Regions from separate parts of the Solibacillus cecembensis genome, predicted to be linked through region 3. Evidence: riboswitches for the same ligand, from Rfam matches in the RefSeq annotation. Region 3 holds a riboswitch; each other region holds the start of a gene.
The links. A riboswitch is a leader RNA that binds a small molecule or an ion and turns the genes downstream of it on or off. The one in region 3 is predicted to bind cobalamin.

Region 1: linked by a shared signal. The riboswitch ahead of ACQKIH_RS02545 (ABC transporter substrate-binding protein) and the one ahead of ACQKIH_RS19775 (ABC transporter substrate-binding protein) in region 3 are both predicted to bind cobalamin.
Region 2: linked by a shared signal. The riboswitch ahead of cobJ (precorrin-3B C(17)-methyltransferase) and the one ahead of ACQKIH_RS19775 (ABC transporter substrate-binding protein) in region 3 are both predicted to bind cobalamin.

Annotation. Positions count from the first base shown of each region.
Region 1 is NZ_JBNNMF010000002.1:146,650-156,707, forward strand. It holds gene ACQKIH_RS02515 (3-hydroxybutyryl-CoA dehydrogenase) at 1-47, opposite strand, end outside; gene ACQKIH_RS02520 (acetyl-CoA C-acetyltransferase) at 49-1,251, opposite strand; gene ACQKIH_RS02525 ((Fe-S)-binding protein) at 1,442-3,700, opposite strand; gene ACQKIH_RS02530 (cob(I)yrinic acid a,c-diamide adenosyltransferase) at 4,139-4,699, opposite strand; gene ACQKIH_RS02535 (adenosylcobinamide amidohydrolase) at 4,746-6,209, opposite strand; gene ACQKIH_RS02540 (FecCD family ABC transporter permease) at 6,209-7,207, opposite strand; gene ACQKIH_RS02545 (ABC transporter substrate-binding protein) at 7,200-8,162, opposite strand; cobalamin riboswitch at 8,310-8,496, opposite strand; gene ACQKIH_RS02550 (polysaccharide deacetylase family protein) at 9,085-9,834, shown strand; gene ACQKIH_RS02555 (amino acid ABC transporter ATP-binding protein) at 9,951-10,058, opposite strand, start outside.
Region 2 is NZ_JBNNMF010000007.1:103,836-113,893, forward strand. It holds gene ACQKIH_RS08150 (bifunctional cobalt-precorrin-7 (C(5))-methyltransferase/cobalt-precorrin-6B (C(15))-methyltransferase) at 1-1,031, opposite strand, end outside; gene ACQKIH_RS08155 (cobalt-precorrin-5B (C(1))-methyltransferase) at 1,006-2,142, opposite strand; gene ACQKIH_RS08160 (precorrin-8X methylmutase) at 2,117-2,791, opposite strand; gene cobK (precorrin-6A reductase) at 2,793-3,548, opposite strand; gene cobJ (precorrin-3B C(17)-methyltransferase) at 3,559-5,277, opposite strand; cobalamin riboswitch at 5,626-5,806, opposite strand; gene ACQKIH_RS08175 (ABC transporter permease) at 5,888-6,670, opposite strand; gene ACQKIH_RS08180 (ABC transporter ATP-binding protein) at 6,657-7,559, opposite strand; gene ACQKIH_RS08185 (PLDc N-terminal domain-containing protein) at 7,556-7,756, opposite strand; gene ACQKIH_RS08190 (helix-turn-helix domain-containing protein) at 7,756-8,874, opposite strand; gene ACQKIH_RS08195 (protein-tyrosine phosphatase family protein) at 9,034-9,450, opposite strand; gene ACQKIH_RS08200 (carbohydrate kinase family protein) at 9,464-10,058, opposite strand, start outside.
Region 3 is NZ_JBNNMF010000029.1:22,686-32,743, forward strand. It holds gene ACQKIH_RS19725 (metal ABC transporter ATP-binding protein) at 1-53, opposite strand, end outside; gene ACQKIH_RS19730 (hypothetical protein) at 159-398, shown strand; gene ACQKIH_RS19735 (pyroglutamyl-peptidase I) at 488-1,111, opposite strand; gene dacB (D-alanyl-D-alanine carboxypeptidase/D-alanyl-D-alanine endopeptidase) at 1,133-2,551, opposite strand; gene ACQKIH_RS19745 (hypothetical protein) at 3,084-3,326, opposite strand; gene ACQKIH_RS19750 (hypothetical protein) at 3,668-3,808, opposite strand; gene ACQKIH_RS19755 (energy-coupling factor ABC transporter ATP-binding protein) at 3,783-4,667, opposite strand; gene cbiQ (cobalt ECF transporter T component CbiQ) at 4,681-5,460, opposite strand; gene ACQKIH_RS19765 (energy-coupling factor ABC transporter substrate-binding protein) at 5,447-5,734, opposite strand; gene ACQKIH_RS19770 (energy-coupling factor ABC transporter permease) at 5,736-6,479, opposite strand; cobalamin riboswitch at 6,601-6,778, opposite strand; cobalamin riboswitch at 6,995-7,180, shown strand; gene ACQKIH_RS19775 (ABC transporter substrate-binding protein) at 7,348-8,502, shown strand; gene ACQKIH_RS19780 (FecCD family ABC transporter permease) at 8,474-9,541, shown strand; gene ACQKIH_RS19785 (ABC transporter ATP-binding protein) at 9,547-10,058, shown strand, end outside.

The DNA.
Region 1 (10,058 bases), on a different contig from region 3:
GATCCCATTTGTCCTGCGCCGATGACCATAACCGTTTGAATGTTCATGCTATTTCTCCCCTTCGCCTTGTACTTGAATTAAGATGGCATCCCCTTGACCGCCACCTGAACAAATTGCTGCGATGCCGAGCCCGCCACCTCGACGCTTCAACTCATATGCAAGTGTCAATATAATACGTGCCCCACTTGCGCCAATCGGATGGCCTAATGCTACTGCGCCACCATTGACATTTACTTTTTCTGGATCCAGTGCCGCCAGCTCATTACTAACAAGTGCTACTGCGGCAAAGGCTTCATTAATTTCGATTAAATCAATTTCTTCTAGTGACTTTCCTGCTTTTTTAAGTAATGCATTAATGACAAGTCCCGGTGTTTGAGGAAATTGTTCTGGTGCAACGCCGATTTCTGCATGTGCGATAATTGTTGCTAATGGTTGGCGATTTTCCTTTTGTGCACGTGCTTCACTCATTAACACGAGCGCACAAGCACCATCGTTTACACCTGGTGCATTTCCAGCAGTAATCGTTCCCTCTTGACTGAATGCTGACTTCAATTTCGAAAGCGCTTCCATAGTCGTTCCTTTTCTTGGTGCTTCATCTTGTTCAATTAGGAATGGTGGACCTTTACGTTGAGGAAGCCCTACTACGGCAATCTCCTGCGCAAATTTTCCGTCCTCTATTGCTGCAAGTGCGCGTTCATGACTGCGAACAGCCCACGCATCTTGTTGCTCACGGCTAATTTCAAATTGCTCTGCTGTTTCATTTCCGTAAACACCCATATGTACTTGCTGTGGGTTAAATGCACATGTTAGCCCATCATGTAATAATCCATCCACTAAAGTTGCGTCTCCCATTCGCAAACCGAAGCGTCCTTTTGGCATATAGTACGGCGCATTGGACATGGACTCCATGCCACCTGCTACAATAATTTCCTCGTCCCCTAAACGAATCAATTGATCAGCAAGTGTCACACTACGCATTCCCGATGCACACACTTTATTAATTGTTTCTGTTTTAACATGCCACGGAATCCCTGCTTTTGATGCTGCTTGTCGAGAAGGAATTTGCCCTTGACCTGCTTGTAAAACGTTCCCCATAATGACTTCTTGTACATCATCTGCTGCAACATTCGCCTTTTCTAAAGCCCCTGCAATCGCAATACCGCCTAAATCACTTGCAGAAAAAGTGCTCAACACCCCACCGAATTTCCCAAAAGCTGTTCTTGCGCCATCTAAAATCACTGTTTTTGACAATCCATACACCCCTTTGTTTGATTGACTGGAAAACATTTTATTTAATTTTCTTCAGTAGCTGACTGAACGCTCGCTCAATATGATTGTGTATAAAATGGGAGTACTATGTCTCCCATTTCCATTTTACAAAATCTAAAAATATTAATCAACCGAATTTTTAGAATTTAAAGTTTTATCGTAATATTATTCTTTAAACGTTTTTATTTTCAGATATAGCCGGTATTTCTTCAACAGTAGATCCCTCACCACTTACAGTCACTGCTTCTTTCACTTGAACTTCTTCTACAACTGGAGTCGTTTCCTCAAGCACTTCTGCAAGCTCCTCTTCTTCAGTAGAAGCTACCTTCGTTCCAAAAACAGCGCGTTCTAATAATTCCGCGATGTCATAAGTACCAACTGTATCATCTACTTCTTTTGCTTTCGTGCCATCTGATAGCATCGTTAAGCAGTACGGACAGCCGGATGAAATGACCGATGCCTCTGTTGCAATCGCTTGCTCTGTGCGGGCAACATTTATGCGGTTTCCAACATGTTCTTCCATCCACATTAAACCACCACCAGCACCACAGCACATTCCTTCTTCACGATTACGTGCCATTTCCACAAGCTTCACACCTGGAATGCCTTTTAAAATTTCACGTGGTGGATCGTATACATCATTGTAACGACCTAAGTAGCAAGAATCATGGAATACTATTGTTTCATCCACACGGTAATTCATCGTCAAACGGCCTTGCTGGATTAAATCGTATAGCATTTCTGTATGATGTAGTACTTCACCTTTCCAGCCAAAATCACCGTATTCATTTTTGAAAATATTATATGCATGCGGGTCAATTGTAACGATTTTCTTCACATCATTTTTGTCGAACTCATCAATATTTGCCGTTGCCAGCTCTTGGAATAAAAACTCATTTCCTAAGCGACGCGGTGTATCTCCAGAGTTCTTTTCCTTGTTACCTAAAATCGCAAATTTCACACCTGCTTCATTCATCAACTTAGCAAAGGCTAAAGCGATTTTTTGTGAGCGATTATCAAATGCTCCCATCGAACCTACCCAGAACAAGTAGTCCATTTCTTCGCCAGATTTTTTCAATTCTTTTACTGTTGGAATCGAAATTGTTGGTTCAAGGTCACGCCAGTTTTCTTTTTCTTTACGGTTTAGACCCCATGGATTACCTTGGCGCTCGATATTTGTCATCGCGCGTTGTGCATCTGGATTAACCTTGCCTTCTGTCATTGTTAAGTAACGGCGAAGGTCAATAATTTTATCCACATGCTCATTCATAACTGGACATTGGTCTTCACAGTTACGGCATGTTGTACAAGCCCAAATTTCTTCCTCTGTAATAACATCACCGATTAAAGATGGGCTATAAATGTTATCAATTACCGCCCCTTCTGCACCAGCAGCCATTGCAAGCTGATTTCCTTGTGTGTTTTTAAAGAATGAAAAAGGTACCCACGGCTTTTGCTTCGTTTCTACAGCACCTGTAAATGTTAAGTGATCGCGCAATTTTACGATTAAATCCATTGGCGATAACATTTTCCCTGTACCCGTTGCAGGACACATATTTGTACAGCGACCACATTCCACACACGCATATAAATCGAGCATTTGCTTTTGTGTGAAATCATGAATTTTCCCAACACCAAGTGGAGGCATATTTTCTTCATCTTCTGCTTCCTCTAATGCTGCAAAGTCAATCGGACGTAATGTCCCCATACGCTCTTGACGGTTGGCAAATACGTTCATAATCGACGTAATTAAGTGGAAATGCTTCGATTGCGGAATATATACTAAGAATGTTAATAGGAATAGTAAGTGTGCCCACCACATTACATAAAAAATCCCGATAGCTGCTGTTTGTGGCAACCATTGGAACAGCCATGCGATGCCCGATGCAACTGGCTCAGCACCTGTTAAACCATGATCTTGCCAAATTAAGCCCATTCCGTTTGCTACTAATGTCGATAGCATTAGCCCACCGATGAAAATAAGTACAAGTCCATTTTTAAAGCCTCGTTTTAAGCGGACAAGCTTTTCCACATAACGGCGGTAAAACGCTGTAAATACGGCTACTAAAATAACAAGTGCTACGATTTCTTGGAAGAATGTAAACACAGGATATAAGCCAACGAGTGGCAAATGTGTACCCGGTAGTAACCCCTTCAAAATTAAATCAATCGCACCAAGTTGCACGAGTAAAAATCCATAGAAGAAGAAAACATGCGTTAAGCCCATTTTCTTATCCTTTAACAATTTAGACTGTCCAAACACTTTTTCTACGATATCGCCGATGCGGGCCGATAGTTTTTGCTCGAACTCTTCTTTTCTACCTAATTGAATAAAGTCATAGCGTGTTTTTAATAAATAAACGAATAAACCAAGTGCATATAGTAACACAGCACCGAAGGCTATCCAATTGACGATCAATAATACATTCATAACGCTCCCCCTTTTAATCTAAAATTCCAAACCCCTTTGTTAGAAAATTTCTTCAATTTATCTATATCCTCATTTTAGTTATGAGTGAGCATTCAGTCAACACTATTTCTAATAAATTGTGAAGATTTGATATAATTATTAAAAAAGCTAGCTTAACGATTTTTTAATCGTTAGCTAGCTTTTTAACTCGATTCAGCATAATTTTACTACTTCAAAAGTGAGGAATGTATACAAAAAACGCAGTTCTATTCAGTGAGGGTTCAAACATCAGCTGAATCAGAGGAACTTAGGCTAAGGACGCCGCGTCATGCGGCAACGCCTAAGTGACCAACATCGTGTTGGCCTAAGCCCCCGGCGGATGTCACAGATTTTAAGGGGAAGCTTTTCGAGCGAGCTCGAAAAAATCTGGACGCAATTACGTCAAGCCGTAATTGATTGTTATTTAAACACATTTGCACTGCGAATATACTCGACATCTGGAATAGATAATCGGCTGTTTGCTATACGCGCTGCGGCAAATAAATAATCTGATAGTCTATTTAAATACTTTTGAACAACTGGTGATACATCGTCAATTTCCTTCATGAGTGTCACCGTTTCACGCTCTGCACGGCGCGCCACAGTACGTGCAATATGAAGAGTTGCCGCTGCTGGTGACCCACCTGGTAAAATAAAACGTTGCAATGGTGGGGCTTCTTCAGATAAAGCATCAATCCGTTGCTCCATTATAATAATTGGCTCTTCTTTTAACTTATAGTGACGTTCTTTCATGACATTGGCTAAGTCACCACCGCCATCAAATAGTTCATGCTGGATGGCCGTTAAATCTGCAATAATATCTGCAAATTTACCTTTTTCTAATTCGGAAATCGCCTTCCCGATGAAAGAATTCAGCTCATCGATTGTGCCATATGCTTGGACGCGTAAATGATCTTTGTCGACACGGCCTCCAATAATGCTTGTTTTCCCTTTATCGCCTTGCTTCGTATATAGTTTCATCCCACTCACCCTTTCGTAATTGGTCCATTTCACAATAAATGAGTAACTATTTCCCAGCTTGCTTATACTTTACGATTGCCGCCATTGTCGTTTCGAAAACGCCTCGACCAATTAATTTTCCGACTTCGGTAATCGGTCCTGCATAGGGCATTTCCTCGCCTTGCTGTGTCGCGGCAATTAATAAACTATCTGTTGCCGTGCCCGTAGCAATCGTTTTCGTTTGTTGATCGACAACTTGCTGCTCTGCAAATGCTTTTGTTTTCGCTTCAGTTGCAGTAATCATCGCTTGAATAAACGCTTCATCGGACAGCTTGCCATTGACAAAAACCCATGTATTCACCGTCCCAATATGAAATGGCTCATCTCGTAAATAGGCTTTCGTGACATCAATCCCATTGCCAACACCCGCCGTTACCATAACGACGATTTCACAACTGCCGGATGAAAAAGCTTGAATTTCCGCACAATTCATAGCCACTGCCGTCAACATAACAACCGTATTTGTCGGAGCAAACTGATGTTGTTGTAAAAAGGCAACCGTTTCCTCATTCACCTTATTTATATCATAGTAAGGAGAAATAGCGCGATTTAAAAAGCTTTCGTACCAGCCGATCCCTGCATTATGTACCGCGGACGAAACTACTTTTAACGGGGCCTCTGCAGTGTATTCAATATAGTCCTTAGTTATGCGAAAATCCCCCACCGCTACCTTAGCGAAATTGCGTTGCATCTCCTTCGCTGGTAGCATCGTAATTTGTGGTTTCGGTAATTCAGGATGCGGATAGGTAGCAATTCGCGCTTGATAAACGTCTTCAATTCGCCCTTGTAAAACAACTTCATGCGGCAATCCAAACGCGCGCATCTCTCCATCTTCTAACAGTAATAATTCATCACAATAAAGTGAGGCTAAATTAATGTCATGGAAAATGGATACGACCGTTAAGCCATTTTGTTCCACTTGCTGGCGAATCATATCTAAAATTTGCTTTTGATGTGCAATATCTAAATGGTTCGTTGGTTCGTCTAATAACAGCAGCTCCGAGTTTTGCGCTAATGCTTGTGCAATAAATACACGCTGCTGCTCACCGCCCGATAACAGCTCTAAATAATGCTCTTTATAGCGCACCACACCCGTTTGTTCCATCGCCGTTTGTACCGCCAATTCATCTTCTTTTGACCACGAAGAGAAAAAGCCACTTTGGTGTGGGTAACGCCCTAAAGAAATCGCATCATAGACAGTATTTGAAAAACTGCTCGCATGTAATTGAGGGAGCACCGCCATTTTTTTAGCCAACTGTTTCACAGAATAGCTTTCAATCGTTTGCCCGTCTATTATAATTTGCCCGTCTTGCGGTTTGAGTACACCACTAATAATTTTTAATAATGTCGATTTGCCACTACCATTCGGGCCAAGTATGCCAAGAATTTTTCCCTTGTCTACTTGAAATGACACATTTTTGACAATCGGCTTGTCGCTATAGCCACCTGAAATATTTTTCACCTTTAGCATTATGCCCCACCCTTTCTACGCTGCTTAAAGAAAATATAAGCAAACACTGGTGCACCGATAAATGCTGTAATAACACCGATTGGTAGCTCGACTGGTGCAATAATTGTCCGTGATACTAGATCACAAATGACGAGTAAGCTTGCGCCATTCAATAAGGAAATCGGTAGTAAATGACGATGATCCGCTCCAATAATGATACGTACCATATGCGGGATAACAAGGCCAACAAAGCCGATCGTCCCTGACACGGCAACTGAAGCCCCTGTCAGCATCGAGCCACCTACCAAAATCATAAATTTACTACGTTTCACATTGACACCTAAATACTTCGCACGTTCTTCTCCATAGATCATCGCATTCAATTCACGGCGTTGTAGCCAAATAATGACTACCCCTATAACCATAAAAGGTACAATCATTTTCACATAAGGCCAACCGCGCATCGAAACGCTTCCTAAAAGCCAGCCAATAATTTCTCGTAACTCTTCTCCCGTTAATGCGACCATTAATGAAATACAAGAACCTAAAAACGAACTAAAAATAACACCTGTTAAAATAAGTGTTTCCATTTTCAGTGTGCGGTCTACCATTCGAGCAAAGCTTAATACCGCAATCATCGTCAATAATGCACCAATCATACTAAATACCGGTAATGTAAAGCTTCCTAAAAACGGAATCGAAATACCTAAAAAAATCGTCATGACCGCACCAACTGAGGCACCTGAAGAAATCCCTAATGTATACGGATCGGCTAATGGATTTTTGAGCAACCCTTGAAAAGCTGCCCCTGCAATAGCTAAAGAAGCACCAATAATAGCAGCTAAAATAACACGGGGCATCCGAATGTTCCATAAAATACTGTGGGCAACGGGATCAGTCCCCTTGTCCCACAATGTTGAGATGGGAATAGTAACCGATCCAATTGACACACCGAACCACACGCTTACTAGCAGCAATACTACCGAAACTAAATAAGCGAATGCGTATTTTTTATTCACCGAAAACCTCTGGGTAAATTGTTTGTGCAATTGATTGAATCCCTTCTACAATACGAGGTCCTTGACGACTTGTTGTATCCGAATCAATTAAATGTACATTTCCTGATTTAACTGCATCCATTTCGGCATACGCTGGATTCGATAAAATTGCCTCAACATCGTCTTTATACGTTACTAAAATCACGTCCGGATTATCACTTACAAATTGCTCTGCGCTATATTGCGGCCAGTCTGGTTGTGTCACACTATTTTTAACGCCAATAGTACTAAGCATTTCATGAATAAACGTTCCTGTACCAACTGCGTATAAATCTGGATTCGTACCTACAACGATAAATGCCGATTTGCCATCTAAACCAGCTGCCTTTGTTGTGATTTCTTCAATATCCTTTTGTATAATAGCTACCATCTCTTCTGCTTGTGCTACCTTACCTGTTAATTGGCCCATTTGCTTCATCGTTTCATATGTTTCTTCAAAATTCACTGCATTTTTTACGACAAATACAGGAATGCCCATCGCTTCTAACTGCTCCATACCCTTTTCAAAGTTGTACATGCCTGATCCATGCGCAAATACGATGTCTGGTTTAAGTGATGCTATTAGCTCTAAATTAAATTCCATCCCGCCAACTCTTTCCTTTGTCGCTACTTGCTCTGGGAAAGTGTCATTGTCTGATACGCCAACAATCTCTTCGTCTAAACCTAAGCCAAATAAAATTTCAGTATTTGAAGGGGTAAGAGAAATAATACGTTCTGGTTGTTTCTCTAATGTGATCTCTCTTCCTATTGAATCCGTTACCGTTACAGGGAACTGCGCAGCTGCACTGTCCTCACCTTTTGCTGTTTCGTTTTGTTCTGTATCATTTGTTGCAGGCTTTGAATCTTCTGCGCCACAGCCTACAAGTACGAGCATTGCCATAAATAATAGCATCGCTAAATTTTGTATTTTTTTCATTTCCTTTTCCTCCTACATTTTACATAGCCTATCTAGAATACGCCCTTCAACCAAAAGAAAGAAGCCTCCAACTCGGGAGACTTCTATTGATGTATGCAAATAATTTCGAAATAACAATTATAAGCCACTCCCGATCCACGCAGGTTTACTATTGGCAATGTAAAGGCAGGTCTCCTGGCTCATGCATGAACACTTGTTGACACCTTCCCAAATTTCTTCAGTGGTTTTTTTCAACAAACTTGCATTTACAGTGGCGGGACCGCATCGGAATGAAACCGATTTCCCTTTTAATCCTCATTCGTCCATTTGGAAAACTTATTTTTTACAATAAATCTCCCACACTTACTTTTAAGAACCTTCACATTCTTTATTAAATTAATAGGCTATTCTATTATAGCGGAAGAATGAATGTTTGTATGTAGATAAGCGGGAGTTTTCAGATATATTAATTAAAATCAAGTATGTGTGCTTTTTTTACTTTACTTCGAAATAAAGTCCAGTCCTAAATGGTAAATTCCCCATCTTATAAGCAGGACTGAAAATATCTGGGCTGCCATTTCATTTTTAATTAATCTAAACTTTTTAATCACTTGGCCCGTCAAATAGTTAGAACGTATTTGCGACATGTTTAAAATTAGAAAAAATTGAACATTTTATCATGACATAGACAGATAGGCTTAAACACTCAAAATTACAACAGGAGGATTTTATCATCATGAGATTACAACAAGATGAGTATGCCAAAAGAATAAAAAAAAGAAGATTACGAATTGTAATGATTATACTGGTTATGCTAGTTCCTACTTTTTTCACTGGTTTTATTGTAGGGAAATCGTATGCTAACAATGAAAAAATTATCAAGCAAGATGTAACTGATAAAGTAGAACCTTCGATTATCCAAGGTAAAGAACAAACTAATCTAATGGAAGATTCTTTAGAACACGCTAATTCTGACGTAAACAACAACACCCAACAAAATTCGACAGAGAAGGTAGAAGCCTCAATCAGCCAAGATAAGGAACAAACGAAAAAACAAGCAAGTACTGAAGAAAAACCTTTAGAGAAAGTGGTCTACCTAACATTTGATGATGGTCCTAGTAACCTCACGGACCAATTTCTAGACGTCTTACACCAGCAAGATGTGAAAGCAACCTTTTTCATGCAAGGAAGCAACCTGTTAAAAGAGCAACTCCAGGAAAGTGTAAAACGCGCCACAACAGAAGGTCATTATATCGGTGCCCATAGCATGACGCATGAATTCAAAACATTATATAAGGAAAATCAGTTTGTGCCTGAGATGAATGAAACATTAGCACTAATTCATGAGATTACAGGTTCAAAATCCCATTTAGTTCGGCCACCATATGGTTCTGCACCAGGGTTGAAAAGTGAACAGATTCGCAACCAAATTGTAGACGCAGACATTAAAGTTTGGGATTGGACAATTGATTCCAATGACTGGACGTTAAAAGATAATCCAGCCCAAATTATAGAGAATGTTAAAAGTGGCACAAATTCTGATAGAGAAGTTGTGCTAATGCACGAAAAACCACAAACTTTGGCGGCACTTCCAGGGATTATTGCATTTTACAGAGAACAAGGATATAAGTTTGTCGTATATGATGAAGCTAATCATTTCGACCTCAACTTTCAGAAGGATCCGCGTCTCTAATCTCTTAAAAAGGCATCTACATAGATACACCTGATTATTCAAATATTAGGTTAATCAATAAAGAGGCCAATATGTTATGAATGACATCGCATGTGAAAAATCACCAATTCCTTCTCTTATATATGATACGAATAATCATCTGGCAACACGCGTTGAAGGAATCGTTTTGTACGCTCCTCTTTTGGCTGGACAAAAATCTCATGTGGCGTGCCCTCCTCAACAAC
Region 2 (10,058 bases), on a different contig from region 3:
GTGGCGATGTTCATTACTAATCGACCATCTGGTAATAAACGCGTAATACAAGTTTCTAATAAATGCTCCATATTACCGCCATTACCACCGATAAAAATCGCATTTGGATTTGGAAATTCATCCAAGCGTTCTGGTGCTTTACCAAGAATTGCTGTGAAATCTGTTCGATGCTTCGCTTGATTGAGTAAACAGTTTTCTAAGTCGCCCTCATTTTTTTCAATGGCAAATACCGCGCCTTCACGGGCAATTTTTGCAGCTTCTATCGCAACCGAACCTGTACATGTACCGATATCCCACATAATGCTATCTTCTTGCAGCTGTAGCTCTTGCAAACAAAGTACGCGAATCTCCTTTTTCGTAATCAAGCCTTTTTCTGGCTTCCGTTGATGGAATGCTTCATCAGCAATACCAATTGCACTACGCTTAACCAACCCGCTTTGTTTTAAAACCACAACATTTAAAGGAGAAAAATCAGCCTGTTCCATCTCATCTAACGTCATAAAACGACAGCACTCATTTTCCCCCTCTAAATTTTCAGCGACAAACGCTTCGTATTCCGTCATACCGTAATGTTTCAAATACGTTGCAATTGCTTGCGGCGTATTGTTGGCATCCGTTAAAATCGCAACCTTTTTTCGTCCATCGATTTTTTGAGTAAAACCTTTTATCGAACGTCCATGTAAGCTAACGATATAGGCATCTTGCCAGCTTTCCTGCATTTTTGAAAAGGCTAGCTGCACAGAGCTCGTATACGGGTAAATTTCTAATGGTAGTTTTTTTGCTAACACACCACCTAGTCCAAAAAATAATGGATCACCCGACACTAAAATAACAACATTGCGCGTTTCCTGCTGTAATTCATCAACAAGCTTTGACAAACCACCTTTAATGATTTTCTTTTCTTTATTGAAGTGTGGGAAAAACGCTAAATGGCGCTCCCCTCCCACTAAAACATCACAGTTATTAATCCAGTCAATATATTGTGGCAATAAACCATTTACGCCGTTATCCCCTATACCAATCATCTTCATGCAATTTTTCAATATTCTCAGCCTTTCCTAAACAATCTCCGTTCATGGCATACAGACTTGTTGATACACTAATTTGTGTATTCATATGTGCCAATGCATAGTAGCAGCAATTTTTACATAAGGCTTCAAAAAAAGCTTCATTCCCTTGTAAAATTTCGCCTACTTGAGAAGCTGTATTTGCTGTTAAAATCTCATTTAATAGCGGTTCTTCAACACCACTGTTTTGTGCAATATTTGCTAGAAACTCGAAACTAATAGGCGCACTTTTTGAATGGACCATCATAACGCCTTGTGCCACTTTCGAAAATTTCCCCATCATACCAACGAGCGATACTTTCGAGAACTTCTTACGTGCAATATGCTTCAATGTAAACCCAACGAAATCCCCCATCTCAATGAAGGATTCCTCTGGTAAATCAGGATATTGTTTCATCGCGTATTTTTCACTACGTCCGCCTGTCGTTATAACAACATGGTCGCACCCTGCTTCTTTCGCAACATTCAGTGCCTGAACAATACTCGCCATATACGCTGAGTTGGAAAACGGAACGACCGTACCACGTGTACCTAATATTGAAATACCACCAAGTATACCTAAGCGTCCATTCAATGTTTTTTTAGCAATTTCTTCTCCGTCTGGTACTGAAATAATTACTTCAACACCCCGTTCAAGCGCGTATGTGTCAATTGCTTCTTGAACGACACCTGTAATCATTTTACGTGGTACAGGATTGATCGCCGCCAGCCCTACTGGTACTGGTAAACCAGCTTTTGTTACACGCCCGACACCTATACCACCATCTAAATGGATCCCTGGGACGTCCGTTAAACGCACAGTACTTTGTATACGCGCTTTATGTGTTGCATCTGGATCATCCCCAGCATCTTTAATCGTTTCACACATGATGGCATCGCCTTGAATTTCACTTGTCTCTACTTTAAATGTCGCAAATTGCCCCACCGGTAAAAAAATCGTGACCTCATTAGGAACTTGACCAGTCACAACTGCTTGTAAGGCTGCTTTGGTCATTGCTGTAGCACACGAACCTGTTGTGTAACCATACCGCATTTGTGACGGGTCTTTTTTATTTCGCTTCGTTTGCTCGTTCATCAGCCATAATTGAGATAGCGTTTAGTGCTGCTACAGTCACTGTACTGCCACCTTTACGTCCTACATTTGTAATAAATGGAATACCTTCTAATATCGCTAACTCTGCTTTTGATTCCGCTGCCGATACAAAACCTACTGGCATACCGATAATTAAATCCGGTTTCGCTAATCCTTCTTTAATTAAACGAATTAACTCTAGAAGTGCAGTCGGTGCGTTACCAATGGCATAAATACCACCTTCTTGTAATTTCGTTGCTTTTTGCATGGAAATAATCGCGCGCGTCGTTCCAATTGATTTCGCTTCTTTTGAAACATCCTCATCGGCGATGTAACAGTGTAAATCTCCACCATGTTTTTGGAATCGTTTACGCCCAGAGCCACTTTCAATCATTTGTACATCTGCAACTACATGACGACCTGCTAAAATCGATTGAATCCCTGCCTCGATCGCACCCTCTGTAAAAATCATGCTGCGCCCTAATTCAAAGTCTGCTGATGCGTGAATGACACGTCTTACTACTAGCCACTGTTCATCTGTAAAATTGTGCTCGCCCATCTCTTCTTTAATAATTGCAAAGCTGTAATCGTAAATTTTATCTGGATCTACCGTTAAAGGTACGAAATCCATATTAAAGTTCATATTTGCCATTTTAAATTCCCCCTAGTTTCTGAATAACTTCCTCAAATGTTGAACATTGATTGATATAAGTGATTTTTGGTCGTTTAATTAAAATTACAGGAATATTTAATTCCAATGCGGCATCCATCTTTTCATCAACAGAACCGACTTTTCCACTTTCCTTTGTAATAACAAGCGTTGTCTCATATTGAAGATACAGCGCTGTATTTAACTCTTTTGAAAATGGACCTTGAATCGCGATAATGTCGCGTTGCTTCACGCCTAATAAATCGCACTTCTCCATATTTTCTTTGTTTGGTAGCATGCGACAAACTAAACGGATGGAGTCATTTAGCAAGTACTTCGTAAATGTCGCAAGTGTTTTACTACCTGTCGTCAACATCACGGTTCCTTTATGCTCACGTGCAATAAGTGCCGCCTCTTCATATGTTTCTACTTCAGCTATTAACGGATTCACATACTGTTGTTGCGGGCGTTCGTAACGAATATAAGTTAACTTACATTGCTCTGCTGCGGCCATTGCAGTTTTTGATGCTTCTTCTGCATAAGGATGGCTTGCATCAATGACCGTAGTGACACCCTTTTCATTAATAATCGTAGCCATTTCCTCGGTTGAAAGACGCCCTACATGATGGGCAATACCCGCCTCTTCCAAGCTATTTGCTGCGGAATCTGTCACGACTGTTGCTAATAATGAATGCCCTTTTTTTTGTAGCTCAATGGCAAGTTCACGTGCATCGCTCGTCCCTGCTAAAAATAAAATCATGCCACTCCTCCTAATCGCCACATGGTGCTTCTTCTACTTTAATTTTGCAGCTCATGTCTTGATATGTGAAATGAGCAATTTTCTTCACGCGCTTAAAGTATTTAAAGAAGCGCTCATTTGGATGTGCATGTTCTTTATATTCTTCAACAATTTTCGTTAATAATGGGATCAGTTCATCTGGCTCTAATCCTTCTGCAACGGGTTGGGCTGCATGTGCTGTTCGACCAACTGGCTTGGCTCCAATAAATAGATCAAATTTCTTTTTACGATATACAATGCCAATATCATCAAAAACCGCGCGATAGCAAGCCATTCCACAACCATTAAAGCCAACATGAAGTTCCTTTGGTAGCTTCAAACCGCCAAGCGTATCCATAATTTCCTCAGCATATGGAATCGATTCTGCTTTCTCTCCATAACAAAAATCACATGCCTTTATATTTAAAACATCCCCCATAGGCAATACGTACAATCCTGTTTCACGCAATATTTCAACAATTTTTTCTGGCGCTTCAGTAGGAATTTTTACATGAAAACGATGATCTGGTGTATATTCTAACGTTCCATTTTCCCCTACCACATCCGCAAGTACCTTCATTTGCTGTGGTGTAATTATTTTATTTGCGACACCTGGCGAAACGGCAAATTCAAAAATCGATTCGATTGCTTGCTGTACTAAAAAATCTGTTTTCACAGGTTCGTTTGATATACAAGCTAATGCCATTCTAGCCATCTCAAGTGCTGACTTTTTCTCCGGAAGTTTTTGAAGTTTTGTTGGCACTACTGGCACTGGTTCTACAGTAGTTACGCTCACTTCTTTCAAAGGCTCTATTTTAGGGTTTGGTCCTGCTTTAATTGCCTCAATTTTTTCATAGCCGGATTGCGCTTCTCCTGTTTCTTGATCAAGCGCCCACGGTTCTGCTTCTTTTTTCAAACGTTGATGCGGTTTCCAAACTTGTTTTTCATCACCAAGCGTATATTTTCTTTGATAGCCACGTGGTGTAATAATTTTATTATCGTAAAAGAATGTAGATGAATTCCCAACTACAACGGTCGTTAACATACCAATATCGTGATCTAACATTTCCGCTAAATTTGTTAAAACGATGTTCTGACTTTCTCGGTATGCACTTTTCACTAATCCTACAGGTGTATCAGGTGAACGATACTTCAGCAAAATACGCTGTGCTTCTGCGATTTGACGTGTTCTTCGTCCTGATTTCGGATTGTAAAATGCGATGACAAAGTCCGCCATTGCTGCCGCTTCAATACGCTTTTCAATGACTGTCCACGGTGTTAAGTGGTCACTTAAACTAATCGTACAAGAGTCATGCATAACCGGCGCACCAAGTAAGCTCGCACAAGAGTTAATCGCTGAAATTCCTGGCACAACTTCTACCTCAATACCTGTTGCTTCAGTCCAACCTTTTTCAATTAAAACCTCATACACTAAACCTGCCATGCCATATACGCCCGCATCACCACTTGAAATGACCGCAACGATATTTCCTGCCTCTGCCTGTTTAACAGCATCTTGCGCTCGTGATACTTCTTCGGTCATACCCGTACTAACAATTGTTTGCGCTGTTACTAAATGGCGAATTAAATCTACATAAGTTTTATAACCCATAATATGATTACTTTGCTGTAATGCATCTACGGCTCTTTTTGTAATATGTTCTCGATCTCCAGGACCAAACCCAACTACAAAAATCTTTCCTTTACTCAAGACATTCCCTCCTAATCAATTTCGCCTCGGCGTAATTGCGTCCAGATTTTTTTCGAGCTTGCTCGAAAAACTCCTCATAAAAAATCTGTGACATCCGCCGGGGCTTTTACCTTTTTCAGCTTGGGTTTAAACCACACCTGATTTAAGTACATAGTTGTCATTCATCGTCATACTCTAATAAGTAGAGGACTTTTGCTGAAGCAAGTAAAAAAAAGATACCCAAACTTCTTTTACAAAAGAAGTTTGGGTATCTGAAAATTTATACAAAAAATCGCATTTTAAAAAAATAGAATCTACTACGACCTGCCATATTTGAGTTCTCATCTACACTTCTCCCACCGAAAAGTAAGTAATCGAATTAAATAAGCAGGTTTCCTGGCTTAAACTTCACTTTACTCTCACATCTTCCCATCCTCAGACAGTGATATTCGTGATTTCATCAGTTATTACAGTAGCGGGGGCTGCATTAGATTTTCACTAATTTCCCTATTAATCTCAAAATATAAGCACTTATTTAATAGTTTATTAAATTATGACTTTACAATACCATATAAATGAAATATTACAACTATTTTATAATTGGCTTCGCGGCCTCGGTTTTATATAAACGCTAAACCTTCACCGTGCTCGCTCTTTTTTTACTAAAGTAAATTCCTACAATAACAAAGACAAATATCAATGAAAGCGTCAGTATAAACGTACTCCAAAATATTGACATCGTGACGGATTCATCGACAAGACGCAATCCATATGTCGACAGTTTATATGGAGTAACCGTCCAAAAACCTCCAATTATGGAATCTACAACTGAGCCAATTAAGATTAAAACAATCGTTATCGTCGTCGCAATCGGTGTTTTAAATGCGGCACTCATCGCCACTGTAACAGCCATGACAAAAAGCAGCCATATGCAATACGTACCAAGCATCGCCATAAAGCGAGCAGGGTCTACTTTTCCATATAATAGCACCGTATAATACATACTTCCCGCATAGCCAGCTATTGCACTAACAATCGCCACACTGCTCGCCACAATCCATTTGCTTAAAAACATCGCAGTAAAAGAAATCGGACGTACATATAAAAGTGTGGCTTTGCCATTTTGACGTTCCTTACTAAACGTACCAGTATAAGATGCAATTAATACAATTAATCCAATAGATTGAAACTGCCCCGTTGAAGCGGCAAGTAAATCGATTGCATGGAGTTCCGGCATCATCGTCGCAAATCCTTCTGGCATATTACCAACTGCATTTAAAATATCCTCCATGAAATAATTGAGGATTGGATCCGTAATACCAAGCAATATAAAGACAATCGGAATCCAAATAAATTTAAAACTACGCCAGCTTTCACGCCATTCTTTTAGTAGCAATGTGTTAAATTGTCCCATCAGATCCCGCCACCTTCATGAAGATTTCTTCCAAACTTGCTGTTTCTCGTTCCACTTTCACAACATGATAAGGTGCGCTCGCTAAAAGCTGAAGTAGCTGTTGCATCGATGGCTTTTCTTCTCGAATATCCACATAAACGATATTTTGTTCAGCTTTTGCTACAAGCTCTGATTGACTCGCAAATTGCCTCGCTTCTTCACTTGATGCAAATTGAATTTTATAGCGCGGCTCATCAAACTTTGTACGCACTTGATGAAGAGACCCTTGCTCGACAAGTTGACCTTTTCGTAAAAAGAGCACTTGATCGGTCATTTCCTCTGCATCATTTAAAATATGTGTTGAATACAAAATAGTTGTTTGCTGTTGGATTTCTTTCAGCAAGTTCATAATTTCTCTACGTCCAACAGGGTCCAGCGCTGATACTGGCTCATCTAGCAATAATAATTTCGGTTGATGAATAATAGCTTGTGCGATACCTAAACGCTGCTTCATCCCACCTGAAAACGTTGATACTTTTTTATGCATCGCTACACCAAGACCAACGAATTCTAATATTTTTTGTGCTTCTTTTTTGACTTTGCGTTTTTCCATACCACTTAAATTCGCGGTCATCTCCAAATATTCGAATGCTGTTAACCATGAAAAATATTGTGGATACTGCGGTAAAAAACCGATTGCACTTCGAATATCTTTAACACCTGGCATAATAATTTGGCCATTTGTTGGTTGTAATAAGCCTGTTAGCATCGATAATGTCGTTGTTTTCCCCGCACCATTTGGACCAATGAGCGCAGTAGCTGTATGTTCTTCCAATGTAAACGACACGTGATCGACAACTTTTTGTTCACCGAATTGTTTTGTTAATTGCGCTACTTGTATACATGTCATTGGCTTTTACGTCCGAAAATAAAGTATAAAATCGGTCCAATTGTTGATACAAATAATGCTACGATAATCCATAGCCATTTCGGTCCATTTGTTGCGCCGTTACGACTTATATCCACAATCACAACGAGCGCTAAAATAAAATGCAAAATAATTAATGGGGCAATAAGCGCCCAGTTTATATTCGCTAACTCTTCCACTATAACTCCCCCTCTAGTTGTAAATGATGTTGTAAATTCGTCATCATCATTTTAAATTGCGTATTATCTTGTAGTGCGCTAAATATTGGATTATTTGCAACGCTTGCTACAAGATCCTTTTTAATCGATAAATTATCTCTTGGCGCTTGTTTGTCGACCCGCTCCTGCTGATCAATCCATTGACCAAGCTTATAAAAATAACCATCACCACTCAGCTCCAATGGAAACTTTAATGCGCTACAAATTTGTGTGTACTGCTCAATCATTTGAAGTGCCTGCTCCGTTTGATTTCGCATCATATAACCACTTGCTGCTTTAATATAAAAAACAAGCGCTACGTTAGGATTTAAATTCGTAATTTGGAAAGTTTCAAGCAATAGCTGAATGCGTTTTATCGTTTCGTCAAAATGAGCGGTATGATCAACTTCAAGCAATAATGTTTCCGTTGCATTTGAGATTAACGCAACCGTTTGCTGGTATATGCTTACTTGTAAAACTTCCTTCGCCTTTTCTTGATTACCGAGCATCGTATGCGCCGTTGCAATCAAATGCTCAGTCCCATATTGCACGGCTGCTTCCTCTCCTAATAGTTCAAGAACTTGCTTTGGTTTCCCCTGCATAATGGAAATAAATGCTTCTAAAACGGTCGCTTCGTATGATAGCTGACGATGATGGCTTTGCGTTTTGATACGCTCACATAACGTAAAACATTTTTCTAATATTTCATCTGGATTGGCAGCTTTCAGATAATAATTCATATACAACTGCGCGATTTTCAATAAGAATGGAAAGCATGAATAGTATTCTGCTATCATTTCGTCGATTTGTTCATCCACTTGTTCGAACGGCTCATTCCCGAACCTTTTAGCTAACGTCGAATAGATCGACATAATTCGTTCCTTCGTCATTTGCGGTTCATAACCTAATAGAAGATCTATCGATACATTAAAATACGTCGCGAGCTTCGGCAAAAGTGTAATATCAGGATAACTTAGCCCCTTCTCCCACTTCGATACCGCCGCACGAGAAACACCGACATAGTGCGCAATTTGTTCTTGCGTCACCTGTAATTCCTTTCGTCGCTCCGTAAATAGTTGTGCAAATTGAAAATTCTCCATGCGCATGCCTCCTCTTATTACTTACTATAAAGAAATTTAATGGAAAAAAATAGCGAATGTACGTTAATTTTTTGCACTTTTGTCAACCAATGGTTGCATTATACTTTCTTTTTGAACAAAAAAACGAAACCGCGCACAATTGGCGATTTCGTCATAGTCTTATTTTTTATAAAGCGTTTCTAACGCTACCTGCATATTTTCTCGTACTTTAACTGCTGGGCGTGCACCTTTTACCTGTGAAATTGCTTCATCCAAATCCGATGTGGCTCCAATTTCTAACAGTGTCGCCACAGCCATAACCCCCGCGCGACCCGTGCCACTACCGCAATGAATATAAATTTTCTCGCCCGCTTCATACGCTTGTGCTAATTTTACCGCACCTGCTTTGATCGTTTCAGCTGTTGCCTCTTCTGTAATCGGTGCGTGAATATAGTTGTATGCTTGTTCCCCTTCACGTCCATTGACACGCACATCAAATACCGTATCAATTTGCTCAGATGACACCGCTTGTTCCGTATCATCCGCACTGCCAATGAAAATTCGACCTGCTACTAGTTCATTATAATGACGATTCATTGCGATTCCTCCATTATACTTCTATTAGATGCTTAATATCTTCATAGCTTGGGAGTGCCGTTAAAGCACCTGCTTTAGTTGCTGCCATTGCACCGAGCTTATTTCCGAAAGACACACACTTAATTAAATCTTCTGCAACCGTTGGCAGACCGTTAAAATGAACGTAACGTAAAACGCCTGCCATAAAGGCATCTCCAGCACCTGTTGTATCTACTGCCACGACTGGATCTACTGTTACATGCATTACTTCCCCATTTAACACAGCATAAGCACCGTCTGCCCCAACTGTTATAAGCACAATCGGTACTAATAACTCGTCTAATTTCGCTAAGCCATCCTCGATTGTGTCTGTTTCTGTTAAGAAAAATAATTCCTCATCCGTAAGCTTTAAAATATCCGCATCTTCAAAAAAGGAAGCGATTGTTTCGCGGCATTGCTGCTCTGAATCCCAACGTAATGGACGGATATTCGCATCAATCGCTAAAATGGCACCCTTGTCCTTCGCCATGTCAACTGCGGCACGCGTCGTAGCAAGTGCAGTCGGCTCGAACATTGTTCCTGAGCACACATTAAAAATAGAAGCGCGTTTAAAAGCGGCCTCTTGTAAT
Region 3 (10,058 bases):
GTATATTCATATTGAAACGACACATTTTTCATTTCGATTAAAGGTTTTTTCATTTTCTTCGCTTCTTTCTAATTCAAAATCATTACGATTTACAAGGTGTTAGTATAATTTACTTTCCACAAGATGTAAAGGAAATAAACTTGAAAGGAATGCATGTTATGAATAAATTAGAATGGTTTGAGAATTTTCAACATATGGATGATCATGAACTACGGAAATTCGCTAAAAAAGAGGACTTAAAGTTTTCGATTGAGGAAATTCAACAGCTTCGTCTCATCTTTCAAAATGCTTCATTGACTTGGCTTTTTTCGGGTATCCCTGCTGCTGAATTAAAGAAAACAGAGTCCCTCATTGGCGAAAAACGGTTGAAAAAATTAAGAAAAGTCATTGGGCTATGATTGATTTTTTTGTCCATTGAAAAAGAGTATGGAAAACGATTAAGTACGTTTTCCATACTCTTATTCTATTGTTCGTTCTATTTAAATTATTACTCGATAGATTTATTTTCGCTTTTCACACATTCTTCGATACAAAGCTCAACACTTGCTAGCAAATCCCGCTGAGCCCAACCTGGTATCTTTCTATGTGCAATAGCGAGTTCGAATGACGCTGGGATATGAATAAATCCTGCCTGCACATTTTCTTCCTTGCTGGCATAGCGTAATCCTTCATACATAATATTATTACACAAATACGTACCCGCCGTATCTGAAATGGTCGCTGGCAAACCAGCTTCATTTAAGAGATTTACCATGGCGCGTATTGGCAATGTTGAAAAATAAGCCGCATCTTCACCCGCATGAATCGGTTCATCTACAAGAGCTACCCCTGCATTATCCGGTTCCCCGTCCTTTATATTAATCGCTATTCTTTCTGGTGTAATTTTCGTACGTCCTGCTGCTAGCCCAAGAGAAATAATAAGACTCGGTTGCACTTCTTCTAAGTACTTTAAAAATTGTACCGGTGATTTTTCAAAGTCTACACTTAAAATGCGTCCTTCCACTTGGTAATCCGAAAACACCTTTTCATGTAGTGCCTTTACAATTTCCATTGTTGGATTGATTGGGTTCGATAAAAATGGTTCGAACCCTGTTAATAATATTTTTTTCATTTATAGTTCCTCCTTGTTCGTTTATAAATCTTTAATAAGAGCTGTCATTGTGCGGTCTATCAACATTATCCCATTGGTTTTACTTTCCAATAAAACAGTAAAAATATACGTTTTTCCACTATCCCCCGTTACATAACCTGCCAATGTATACACATTCGTAATATAACCCGTTTTCGCAGTTATTTTTCCCTTTACATCGCTTGTTGTAAAGCGTTTGCGCAACGTCCCACCAACGAGACGCTCGTCATAACCTGCGACGGGAAGGGATTGATAAAATGTTTGAAAATACGATTTTTGCTGCACCTCATATAATAATGAAGACAAACCATTCGCTGTTAGACGGTTGCGATCGGATAAGCCTGAGCTGTCCGCCAATATCCAGGCATCCATTGGGATATTCAGCGACTCCCCATATTCCTCCATCACTCGTAACCCCGCCGCTAAATTACCCTTCGCTTTTTGTTGTTGTCCCATTGATTTCACCAATATATCCGCAATACTATTATTGCTGAGCTTCATAAAAGCAGGCAAAATCGCAGACAATGCACGAGATTTTTTCATATGAATAAATTTGGCATCCGCTGGTATTGGTGCTGTAATAATTTCACTATTCTTCGAGAATTGAATACCCGCCCTTTGAAGTGTTAGTTGCATTGCTTGTAGTGTATTTTTGGTTGGCTGTTGCAAGGTTACCCATTCTTTTTTGCTACTTCCCTGTGGTAAATCACCCGAAATAATAATGCGGTTTGTATTATAGGAGCGTTCTATTTTCATCGTATTTTTTTGGCCTTTTGCAACTGTTTTTGCTTGATTAGTAATCGTCATTCCACTTAGATTCGGAATAATTTCATAACTTGGCTTTACTCCCACTTTTCCCGCTGTTGCTGTAATAATAACTGTACTTGCATCAAAGTCTTGGTTTTGTGACATCGTAATGGCTGATGTCCTCGCACCGAAGTAGTACGTTTCATCGATTTTATCAACACCCGGTGGCAATGTATTTCCAGAAAAGTACGTATCATCTCCCACGATATCGCCATTAACTTTTTGAATGCCTTGATTTTTCAATGCGTTTGCAAATGCTAGAAAATCATCGTTATTTAACGTTGGATCCCCCGTTCCTTTTATGTATAGATTGCCATTTAGTTCTTTATTAATGATTACTCCGTCAATATATACATCTGTTGTAAAGCGATAATCTCCCCCTAAAACAGCAAGCGCGGCTGCACCTGTTAGTAATTTCATATTAGAAGCTGGGCGCATCAATTTTTCGCCATTATGTTCATAAATAATTGCCCCTGTTTGCATATCTCGTATTGTCACAGCTGCTTGATTATTCCCTAAACCTTGTGTAATCACCTCATCAATAGAAGCGAAAGATTGCAGTGGAAACGCCATGCATAATGTGATAAGCACAATCAATGAAACAATTTTTTTCAAACTTTCCCCTCCGTTTTAACTTGTATAGTTTTCAGTATATTCATTTTAATTCAATTATAGCAAACAGAGATTGAAATTTTACATGAAGGCGCGCAAAAAAGGGTTGGTCAACCACTAAATTTCCCCTTGTAATAAATTTATGTGGTCTTGCATGCTGTCGTTATATCACTTAAAAATTATGTTTGGGATGGCAAGTAGAGCGGGGTGAGGTCGCGGAAATGTCTATTAAATGAGTAAAATTGTCTATTAAAACTTAGTTTGTCTATTAACTGTATCAATTTGTCTAATAGCCGAAGTATTTTGTCTATTAATGCTAGTCAAATGGCGATTATTAAAGGGAAATTGTCTATTACCCTAAGTAATTTGTCTATTAACAACATTTTAATTAAAAAAGACAGTTTATTTCATTACAAATATCCAGAAGTCTTTAACAGTACCACCATTTTATGTCCCTTCCCCGTACGAAATACCATAATTACCCAAAACAATCCCCCTGCATTAAAATTTGCAGGAGGATTGTCATTAAACTTCCTTATTCAAAACTCTTTTTTCTCGCTTTAAACGCTGCTTCATCCCTCATTTGTTTTTCCATAATTTCGACTGAACGTTTTCGCCGTGCATTTTTTTCTTGTAAGTGTTCCAGTTCTTCAGGCATCGCGAACTCCATGCCAATTTCAGCCTCTTCCATATTTGCTTTCGTATTTTTAATCATCCTGCCAACACTAAGTGCATTATTCGCTTTGCTACTCATTTTTTGTATTTTTTGATTGTCCATTTGTTTCCCCTCCATAATTATTTTGAATTGCTTCATTAGTTTGTTTTGCTTTATTTAATTTATACGAAGGTAAATATGGACATTTTTGAAGTTCTCATAATTTGCACAGTTAGAAAAATCCTAGGGTTTCAACTGCCAATCAGATATCGAAAGGAATGATTGAAAAGTGTATCTTTATCACCCAAACATTTTTTCACATATTCACTTTGTACTTCCTACCAAAATTTATACGCTCAAAATACTGCACATCTTTGGCATTTTATGATTCAACTATAAAACCTTAATCAGCAATGTTGCAAAAGCTAAAGTATTAAAAAAGCTGAGTCTGCAAACTCAGCTTTTTATTTTGGTTGATTAGATTCATTGAAAAAGGTGCCCATTACATATTGAAGAAAACATGTTTCTGAGTCTATATCAATATCATCTTCAACATGAATGTTTAATCCTTGTATTTCGTTAGGTTGTTCTAAGTCGTTTTTCATCGATTGCCTCCGCGGTTGTATAGTTACGCCCTTTCACAAGATCCATTAATTCTCCCATTGAGCGGGGAAGTAATGACTGTTGTTGAATTAACCCCTCATGTAACATTGTTTCATAACATTTTACGAGCCATGGCTTTTCAATATGCGCTTTTACTAACAGTGCGTCATTTGAAAATAGCGCATCTCGTTGTCCTGAATAAAGTAATTGTCCTTTATGAAAGACGATAAAATGATCGGCCCATTCATAAATTAAATTGACTTGGTGCGTGGAATATAAAAATGTTCGCTCTCCATCATCAAGTTCATCTAAATACGTCGTAAGTTGATTTGAAAAATAGTAATCTAAACTGCTCGTTGGCTCATCTAAAATATAAATTTTTGGATCCATCGCATAAACGCCTGCAATCGTTACACGCTTCTTTTGTCCACCACTTAAAAAATGAATAGGGCGCTCGGTTAAGTCTTCAAGTTCTGTTAACTGTATGGCGCTTGAAACATTGTGCTCAATTTTTTCATATGGCCATTTTAAATTAATAGGTCCATATAAAATATCTTGTTTGACAGTAGAGGCAAATAACTGATTATCCGCCTCTTGAAAAATAAAGCCAACACGCTCTCGCAAGTTAATTAATTGTTTTTTTGAATAATGTAAGGTTTCATTTAAAAATTGAATTTCGCCATTAGTTGGTTTTTCAAGTCCGATGAGTAACTTAAAAAATGTTGATTTGCCTGAACCATTTTCACCGAGAATAGCAACTTTTTTTCCTTTTGGAATAGATAGTGAAAGTTCATGTAATGCCTTTGTACCATTGCTATATTGGAATGAGACATGATCAAATCTAAAAAAGCTTTCTGTCATAATCAAGACCTCCTTACAAAACAAGTATCGCTATACCAACTACGATAAAAATAATCGCTAGCCATGTTAACTTTTGATCCCATTCTTTGTCGATTAAAAATTGTTGTGGAATAATGAATTGTTCAATATTTCGTGCGGCCATCGCATACGACATCGCTTGATAACGGAAAAAAATTGATCGAAATAGAGCGTTAATGAGTAAGCTTAATGATTGAAAGCCTTTTTTGTATGTTCTGTACCCTAAACGAGCGTGCTGCGCTGTATAAATCTGCGCGACCATTTCTAAAAACAAAAAAATAAAGCGATACATGAGCTCGATTAATTCAATAATAATCGTTGGCACTTTTAATCTCGCAAGTACCGGGCTAATTTCATACATCGGTGTTGTTAATATTAAAAAATATAAGCAACTGGTCGCACTAATCGAAGTACAAAATATCGTAATTGCACGTATTCCATCGTTTGGTAAAATAAATAGTTGCATCGTAAAAAGCGAACCTTGCCATAAAACTGATGTAGGAACATCCTGTGTAAATGTAATAGATAGCACAATGGCGACCATCCCAGCCGAAATAAAACCAATTGGCGCAAGAAGTAATATGATATATGTTTTCCAAGGGATTTTTGCATAAAAGATAATGGCACCACTCATAAAGAACAGTGTCCAAACCGAATAATTATTATTTCGTAATAGTGTTGCTAACAATAACGTAATGAAACTAAACGCCATCTTTTGGCTAGCTGCTACTTTTTGTATCGCATTATGGCTCGCAATAAAATCAATTTTTAGCATGTTCTTTCGTATGCTTTCCACGCATAAAGCCGATGAAATAGCCTATAATTAGCGCGCCAATGACACCTTGTAAAACGAATAATAAGCTTTCGATTTCACCACTTGGTGGTTCCCAAATTGCACTAAACCAAGGCTCATAATCTGCTGCGATTTCTGTAATTGCTTCTTCAGCCTCACCATCAGCACCGCCAAATTCTGCATCTTGTAAAAATAAGAGTGGTAAAATGGCTAAAATGACAACGCCAATCAGTAAAAGTAAATTTTTCTTAAACATGTTAGCTCTCCTTTGGCTTTAAAATACGTAGTTGAACTAATTCTTTCATATTATATTTTTGTAAGAAGTTCATAATCATCACAGTTAATAACCCTTCACTAATTGCTAACGGAATTTGCGTTAATGCAAAGATGCTTGCGAATTTTTGGAATGAACCTAAAATACCACCAACTTCAGAAGGGAACGCTAATGCTAATTGAACAGATGTCATGACATATGTACCAAAATCACCAAGCATCGCCGCTAAAAATACAGCTACGCTAAATGATAATCCCCATTTTGTTGCTAATTTAAAAACTCCAACGGCAATAAATGGTCCAACTATCGCCATTGAGAAAATGTTCGCACCTAATGTTGTAAGACCTCCATGTGCAAGTAGAATCGATTGAAATAGTAAAACGATTGATCCAAGTACACTCATAACAAATGGTCCAAATAAAATAGAACCTAATCCAACCCCAGTTGGATGGGAACAGCTACCTGTTACCGATGGAATTTTTAATGCGGATAAAACAAATGTAAATGCACCTGATAAAGCAAGTAGTAGTTTGCTTTCTGGGTTTTCTTTTACGACTATGCGAATGACTTGAAGCCCCTTCATAAGAAACGGTAGGCATAGTGCAAACCAGAAGATAGCCCAACCTATCGGTAAAAATCCTTCCATAATGTGCATGGCATGCGCTTGCTTTGGTATAAATAATAAAACGATACCGAAGTAAGCAAGTTTTGGTAATAATTGTTTCATGTTTTTACTCCTTTTTCATATTTGATGAAAAAGTGCATAAAAAAATACACTTTTTAAGAGTAAAAGTGCATCACAAAAACAAGCGCTTATTGCTTGTTTCACGCACCTATCCTCGTAGGTCTGAATCAATAAATTTTTGGTAGGTATCCTGACTTCTCTTCAACGTATTCCATGCCTTCCCACATAAAAAAATGCAGTGACGTAATATGTAATACTCCAAGTTACAGTTGCGGGACAGCACCAGAATCTCACTGGTTTCCCTATTAAGCTTAAAAAGCACCAAAAATCATTCAATTTTCATCATGTGAAAAATAGTATCACTGTAACTAATATTTGTCATCATTAATTTTTTGATTATTCTTTAAATAAATTGAATGAAATAAGAAAATTGGTAATTTACTTGTCAAATTTGAGAAGTATGTTCTCCCATAAACGCTTTTCTCTTCTGAATAGTGATAATTTTTAATTAATTGTTATTGTAAAAATGGAAATAAAATGATAAAGTTACGTTAATTTCATAATGAATGTAGTAAAGTGCTCTTATTTTGTAAGAGGTAAAAGGGAAATTAGTTAAAATCTAATGCTGCCCCCGCAACTGTAATAGCTGATGAAATTACAATCAATCACTGTCAAATTGATGGGAAGATGTAAAAGTAAAATGACGCTTTAGCCAGGAAACCTGCTTTGTTACAGCAACATGACTTTTCGGTGGGAGAAGGGCGGCGACAAATACAGTTTTTTGTATTCCATTACATATTTTTTAGGATGCCTAAGCCTATTTCTAGTTCTTACTGGAAATAGGCTTTTTTTGTTTAGGGGTATTTCGTGTGTTAGCACTTAATAAAACATTTTGAAGGAGAGTTATTTAGTGAAAAACTATGTAAAAACTCTAGTTTACGGTTTTTTATTAACTTTTTTACTTGTAGGTTGCTCTAGTGAAGAACCTGCTGAGGTAAATGCAAATAAAGAATCGACTGGAACATCACAAGCAAATGAAAATGTGAATGAAGAGGCAAATGAGATTACTTTCACAGATACAACAGGAAAAGAAATTACACTATCTTTACCAGTAACAAAGGCTGTTGTTATTAACCGTAATACAGCAGAAGCTATTACATTACTGGGTGCACAAGACGCGATTATCGCAACAGGTGACAATACAATTAAAAATAACGGCTATTTAGGGTTAAATGATTTACCAGATGTGGGGAAAACAGACGAACTAAATATTGAATCGATTTTATCTTTAAAACCTGAAGTTGTCTTTACATTTACAAATCGTCCAGATAATACGCTTGAGGAAAAATTAGAACCTGTAGGAATTAAAGTGGTTCGTTTAAATAACTATTTAGCAGATCAAATGGATGAGGAACTACGTATATTAGCAAAAATTTTCGGAAAAGAAGATCGCGCTGAAGAGTACATTACGTGGAAGCAAAATATTGAACAAATATTAACACAACGTACAAAAGATATTCCAACAGACCAAAAGAAATCCGTATTAGCATTATCTGCTGGTGCACTCAATACAAATGGAAAATATAATATTTATCCAACGGCAACACTAGATGGACAAGCTGGTCCAGGGGAAGGTTTTGCCACTATTTTAGCAGGTGGTATTGATCCGACGCCAGATATTTTATGGGAGTCTACAAAGTCGTCTACAACTGTAAACGTTGAAGAAGAATTTGTCTTAACGGCAAATCCAGATGTCATTACGTTACATGGTAATTTCTTTGGGGGCTATGATGCAAAGGATGCAACAAGCTTTACTGGATTATTAGACAATGTTGTTACTAATACAGCGGTTAGCCAAATGACAGCCGGAAAAAATAAAGATGTTTATATGTTCTATACGAATTTCTTCGGTTCTGATAAAGGATTTATTGGTCGTTTACAATTAGGAAAATATTTATATCCAGATAGATTTGAAGATATTATTGTAGAAGATTACATTAAAGAGTATTTTGAAAACTGGTTAGGGGTTACAGCAAGTGGAATTTGGTTCCATGGTGCAAAATAGTTGGTTGAAACAAGGCAAATTGACTTCTCCAAAAGCTTGGATCGTATTAAGTTTATTAATCGTTTTATTAGCTGTTGCCGTATGCTATGCCTTGTTATCAGGCAGTGCAAATATCCCGGTTAAGCAGTTAATAGGTCTTGAACCGATGACGGATGAAATCAATCGATACATAATCAAAGAAATTCGAATGCCCCGAATTTTACTAGCAATTATAACAGGTATGTCTTTAGCCGTTGCAGGGGTTGTTATGCAGGTGTTATTGAAAAATCCATTAGCTAGTCCGTTTACATTAGGGGTTTCAAGTGGTGCCTCTTTTGGAGCTGCGTTAGCCATTGTTTTAGGAACGAGTATTTTCGGTATGGATTTAGTTGCCTCAGGTAAATGGCTCATTGCATTTAACGCCTTTTTCTTTGGATGTATCTCTGTTTTTATCGTTTATGGAATCGCCACAATTAAAAATGGATCAACGACCGTTTTATTATTAGCAGGTGTGGCAATCGGCAATTTATTCTCAGCGGGCGTTTCAGCAATGAAATATTTTTCAGATAACGAAGCATTAAAAAATCTAGTCGTTTGGCTTATGGGCGGTTTTTGGGGGGCAAGCTGGGAAGTCGTTTATATACTTGCTCCCTTATTAACAATTGGCTTATTGATTTTACTTCGTTTAAGTTGGAGTTTTAATTCTCTTAATGCAGGTGATGAAGTAGCAAAGACGTTAGGTGTTAATGTAAAGGTACTAAAAATCGGCAGTTTATTACTCGTTACATTACTCGCTTCAAGTTCTATTGCCTTTGTTGGTATTATTGGGTTTATTGGCTTAGTTGCACCGCATATAGGTCGCATACTCGTTGGTGTAGACTATCGTTTTTTAATTCCGGTTTCTAGTCTACTAGGTGCTTTGATATTACTAGTAAGTGATACGGTAGCAAGAACTATACTTGCTCCGATTGAGATCCCAGTTGGAATTATAACATCTTGTATTGGTGCGCCATTTTTCATCTATATTCTATTACAAAAGAAAAAGGATTATTGGGGGTAAAATCGTTGTTACACGTACAAAATCTATCATTCTCTGCGGGGAAAAAGCAAATTTTACATGACTTGAATTTAACATTATCACATGGAAAATTTGTGGCGATTATTGGACCAAATGGTGCCGGAAAATCAACGTTTCTTAAATGTTTAGCAGCTGTAACAAAGCCTACATCTGGCACGATTTCAATTGACGGTGTTCTTTTAAATTACTTGAAGGGTGAGGATCGTGCAAAAAAAATTGGATACGTCCCACAACATTTTTTACAAAGCTTTCCGATGACGGTTCAAGAATACGTCATGCTTGGGCGAAAGCCGTATATTAAATGGAATGTCACGGATTTAGATCAACAAGTGGTGAATGAGACGTTACAGTATTTAAAGTTAGAGAGTTTACAACAGAATTATGTCGATGAATTGAGTGGCGGAGAGCGCCAAAGAACATCGATAGCCCGTGCATTAGTGCAACAACCAACTATTTTAATGCTTGATGAACCAATTTCTGCATTAGATATCAAACATCA